DNA from 2 places in the Viridibacillus sp. FSL R5-0888 genome. Region 1 is predicted to be linked to the other one. Evidence: riboswitches for the same ligand, from Rfam matches in the RefSeq annotation. Region 1 holds a riboswitch; the other holds the start of a gene.
What was found. A riboswitch is a leader RNA that binds a small molecule or an ion and turns the genes downstream of it on or off. The one in region 1 is predicted to bind FMN.
Positions count from the first base shown of each region.

Region 2: linked by a shared signal. The riboswitch ahead of MKY02_RS15840 (ECF transporter S component) and the one ahead of ribD (bifunctional diaminohydroxyphosphoribosylaminopyrimidine deaminase/5-amino-6-(5-phosphoribosylamino)uracil reductase RibD) in region 1 are both predicted to bind FMN.

Region 1 covers NZ_JBBPAU010000001.1:1,922,954-1,925,422, reverse strand. The annotation lists gene ribE (riboflavin synthase) at 1-208, opposite strand, end outside; gene ribD (bifunctional diaminohydroxyphosphoribosylaminopyrimidine deaminase/5-amino-6-(5-phosphoribosylamino)uracil reductase RibD) at 212-1,297, opposite strand; FMN riboswitch at 1,432-1,565, opposite strand; FMN riboswitch at 1,692-1,825, opposite strand; FMN riboswitch at 1,973-2,106, opposite strand; gene MKY02_RS09565 (hypothetical protein) at 2,288-2,469, opposite strand, start outside.
Region 2 covers NZ_JBBPAU010000001.1:3,168,327-3,170,795, reverse strand. The annotation lists gene MKY02_RS15845 (ATP-binding protein) at 1-878, shown strand, start outside; FMN riboswitch at 968-1,105, shown strand; gene MKY02_RS15840 (ECF transporter S component) at 1,268-1,849, shown strand; gene MKY02_RS15835 (hypothetical protein) at 2,060-2,469, shown strand, end outside.

The DNA.
Region 1 (2,469 bases):
TCGCTTTGACCGTTTCTGGCATGACATCTAACGTGAATTCGTGAAGTGTGAAATGCGAAACGGTTAGGCATACGCCGTTTACTGCTACACTATCGCCAAGTTGCATATCCAACATGATGTCTTGAGCTTCAATAGTAAATTTCATACTCTCTGCATCTTTTTTCAGCTCTGTAATTTTTCCTTTTGCCTCAATAATTCCTGTGAACATACGCTATACCCCCACTCCCGAAATCACTTTAATTACATCACCAATTCGATCCACTTGCTGCAGTTTTAGTGGGACAGCATCAGCCATGCTTTTTACTTCTAAATCTTCCAACATCCCCATTCCATCATGGTCACCTACTAGTTTTGGTGCTATGTAAGTAATCATTTCATTAACTAGACCTGAATTGATAAAACTCGTATTTATACGCTGCCCCCCTTCTACATAAAGGGTGACGATATTTCGCCTTGCCAGCTCTTGAAGGACGTCCTGGATTGCGATTGTTTTTGTTTTAAGTTGGATTACTTGTACATTGTCTTGTGCAAAGCTGGTGATATGATCAGGGGTAACTTCAAGCCCAACAACAATCCATGTCTGCGTTGTTTGATCAGTGATAACCTTAGCATTTATAGGTGTTCTTAAATGCGTGTCCAAAATGATTCGAATCGGTTGTTTTTTACTTTCTGTAAATCGATTTGTTAGTAATGGGTCATCTATTAACACCGTCCCAACACCAACTAAGATCGCATCCGTTTGCCCTCTTTTTCGATGAACATCCTCCTGCACTTCTTTACCTGTGATATTTTCATTTTTTCCATGAACGGTAGCAATCTTGCCATCCAATGTAATAGCTTGCTTTAACGTAACAAAAGGCAACTTCTGCTTCATAAAATGAAAATAAGCTTTATTTAATTTCACAGCTTCGGCTTCACAAAGCCCCACTTCCACTTCAATGCCAGCATCCTTTAGCTTTGTTACACCAGTGCCAGCTACTTTGGGATTTGGATCGAGTGTTGCTACCACTACTTTTTTTATACCTGCATTCAAAATGGCCATCGTACATGGTGGTGTTTTACCATAATGATTACAAGGCTCTAATGTGACATACATTGTACTGCCAACAGCATTTTCCCCGGCCATATTGAGTGCATGTACTTCCGCATGATGAGAACCGGCACTAAGATGCGCTCCAAAACCAACTACAGCACCTTCTTTTACAATGATCGCTCCTACTACCGGATTGGGCGAAGTTTGATCCTCACCTACTGTTGCAAATTTCAACGCTAAATCCATAAAATACTCGTCATGCATTGTGATAAACCTCCCTTTTTGAAAAATAAAAAACTCTCTAATTAAATTAGGGAGTTTGGGAGAGTATTAGATAAACGCATCGCTAAATAAACCTAATGAAATACTATTTTTCAAAAGGAATTGCGTGTAATCTAGCTGTCCTTCTCCCATCCAGACTATACTGTCGGCTTTGGATTCGCACCAAATCCTGCTCTTATCAAGCTCACGGGCTTAGAAGATTCACTTCATCACCGTCGATTGGGAATTTCACCCGACCCCGAAGGACTTACTTATTTAGTTTTTCCATCAAAAAAACTCCATAGATTTCTACGGAGTTTGATAGGAGTTATGTAAAATATCATAAGCAAATAAACCTATTAAAATACTTTATTTTTAATAAGACTTCGATATTCTCTACATCCTTCTCCCATCCAGACTATACTGTCGGCTTTGGACTCACACCAAATCCTGCTCTTATCAAGCTCACGGGCTTAGAAGTTTTACTTCATCACCGTCGATTGGGAATTTCACCCGACCCCGAAGGATATTACATATGAAATTAACAACAATACAAATAAGTTTTAGGGCATCAAAAAAACCCCATAGAACACTACGGAGTTTGATAGGAGACATAAATTATCAATGCTAAATAAACCTATTAAATCTACATAAATTTAATAAGACCTTGATATTCTTTACATCCTTCTCCCATCCAGACTATACTGTCGGCTTTGGATTCTCACCATATCCTGCCTAAAAAAGGCTCACGGGCTTAAAAGTTTTACTTTATCACCGTCGATTGGGAATTTCACCCGACCCCGAAGGATTATTATATTGTATGTAAATACCATAGCACTTTACTTATTTAAAAACTAGAGGTTTTTTAATTTATATTGGATTGATCGAGAACATACTAAAAAGAGATTAGTCTTAAAAGCTTGATATGTTGGGCTATATTGACCTGTTACATGTCATGAGAAAATGTAATTTTTTTTATTTACCAACACCAATTCACTGTATAGTTAAGGTAATAATACAAAAACCAAGGATAAAAACTATGGATATAAAAGCAATAAAACTCCATTTTCTCATTTCCAATTTCGGCCTTATTATACTATTTAAATTAATGCAGGCAGGAATATAAATAGCTGTTGCAATGATAGATATTATTAAAAAGACACCTAGTAAACCAT
Region 2 (2,469 bases), 1.2 Mb from region 1:
ATAAACCTATTCCTGCTGAAATTTATCATATGCTTGACCACGTTTTAGACTTGGAAGAAGAGCTGGAAGTAGAGCTTGAAATTGAAAGATCCTATTATGCGATTTCAATTAGCCCGTTATATAGTGGAAATTCCGTGCGCGGTGCAGTAGCTGTGTTACGAGATAAAACGGAAGAGCATCGTTTAGATAAATTACGTTCAGACTTTATAGCGAATGTCTCACATGAATTACGAACTCCAATAGCGATGCTTCAAGGCTATAGTGAAGCGATTATGGATGATGTCGTCTCAAGTGAAGAAGAACGTAAAGAAATGATTAAAATCATCTATGATGAGTCGCAACGAATGGGGCGTTTAGTCACAGACTTGCTTGACTTAGCTCGTATGGAATCAGGACATATGCGTTTATATAAAGATTCTGTTCCAATATCACCTGTTATTGAAAGAATTACGCAAAAATTTGTTCAAGTAGCAAAAGAGAAACACGTAAATCTGACATTTAATACAACAATCGAAGATACACTTCACTTAGAAATGGATGAAGACCGTATAGAACAAGTATTAACAAACTTAATTGACAATGCCATACGTCATACACTAGTCGAAGGAAGTGTAGAAGTTATTGTAGACCGTCAGCTATCCTTTGCACGCATTCAAGTAAAAGATAACGGTGCAGGGATACCTGCCGATGATTTGCAGTATGTATTTGAGCGTTTCTATAAAGCTGATAAAGCTAGAACACGTGGTAAGGGTGGGACTGGTCTAGGTCTTGCCATTGCCAAAAATATTGTTGAAGCACATAAGGGTAGAATTACAGTGGAAAGTGAAGTTGATAAAGGAACTACATTCACATTCTATTTACCAATTGAAAAAATGTAAATTAAATGTAAAACACGGATTGTAAGTTAGAAGACTTTACAATTCGTGTTTTTTTGCATATAGTTATAGTGTATTACAATTAAATTATGGTTCATCTTCGGGGCAGGGTGAAATTCCCGATCGGCGGTATTAGAGAACTAAGCAATACTCTTGAGCCCGCGAGCCGCAAGGCAGGATTTGGTTAAATTCCAAAGCCGACAGTATAGTCTGGATGGGAGAAGGTGAAGGTACGGTCGTCTTTCAATTTGAGTATCAATAAGACGCTTATTTGACTATGCCTAAATTCTCCCTTAAGTACACTATGTGCTTAAGGGTATTTTTTTGCATAGCAACAACGACTATACCTTTCCTCTTTTTGAAGTGGATCTACAAAAGGAGAGAAAAGTATTATGAAGAACATGAAGTTGCAGAAGAGGATTGCAATTGCAATGTTAAGTAGTATTTCTTTTGTTTTAATGCTATTTAACTTCCCTCTACCACCGTTTCCGGCATTTTTGGAAGTGGACTTTAGTGATGTGCCAGCCTTAATCGCAGCAATCACCATGGGGCCACTAGCAGGTATTCTAGTTGAGTTATTTAAGAACGTGTTAGATTGGATTTTCTCAGGGAGTCCTACAGGTATGCCAGTTGGCCATATTGCAAACTTTACAACAGGTGTATTATTTATCATGCCGGTATATTTTGTTTATAAACGACTTTCAAGTACAAAGGGCCTAACTACTGGGTTTGTCATTGGTACACTATCGATGGCAGTAGGTATGAGTTTACTGAACTATGTACTATTCTTACCTATGTATACGTACTTTTTAAATGTCCCAGCTACAACTGGAACAGCATTAACGAAAATGATTGTACTAGGTGTTTTACCTTTTAATATTATAAAAGGATTCATTGTCATGATTATATTCATGCTATTGTTTAATAGCATGAAAAAATGGATTGAAAAACAACGAATGCATTATTTAAATTAAACCTTCAGCCGATGTTTGTAAAAAGACATCGGCTTTTATAATTGAATAAAACGTTGAATGAATGTATAATACTGTTAATAAATAGAATATTCAGTACATTGAGTAAGATAATGATGTAAAAACGAGAATATATAACTTGTGATTTTACAATGTTATATAATTTATTCGATATATCGAGATTAACTTCCATAAAAGAAAGGATGTATGTGAATGGCTGAACGAAAATTATTAAGCTCCTTTTTTACATCAATAATTGCCTTTTTTACATTACCTTTATTATTTATGCAAACAGATGAACATTTTCTACACAGTGCATTTGCATTAACCGTATATGTCGTTCCAATTATTTTTACATACGGTTTATTAGCTTCGTATATAGCAGATCGAATAGCAGAGCGTAAAATGAATGTGAGAGGTTACTCTCTACTATTGCATATGGCTTTCGGAACAGGAATTGTCATTCCGATTACAGTTGCATATTACTCACAAGGTGGAGTTTGGTCACTTCAAATAATAACAGCTGCTACTGCTGGCTTCATTTTAGGAAGCGTTTTCTTTTTCGTAGATTTAATGTTACGTAAAGTCGCTATTCGTATGACGCAATATTCTTATGAAGAGCA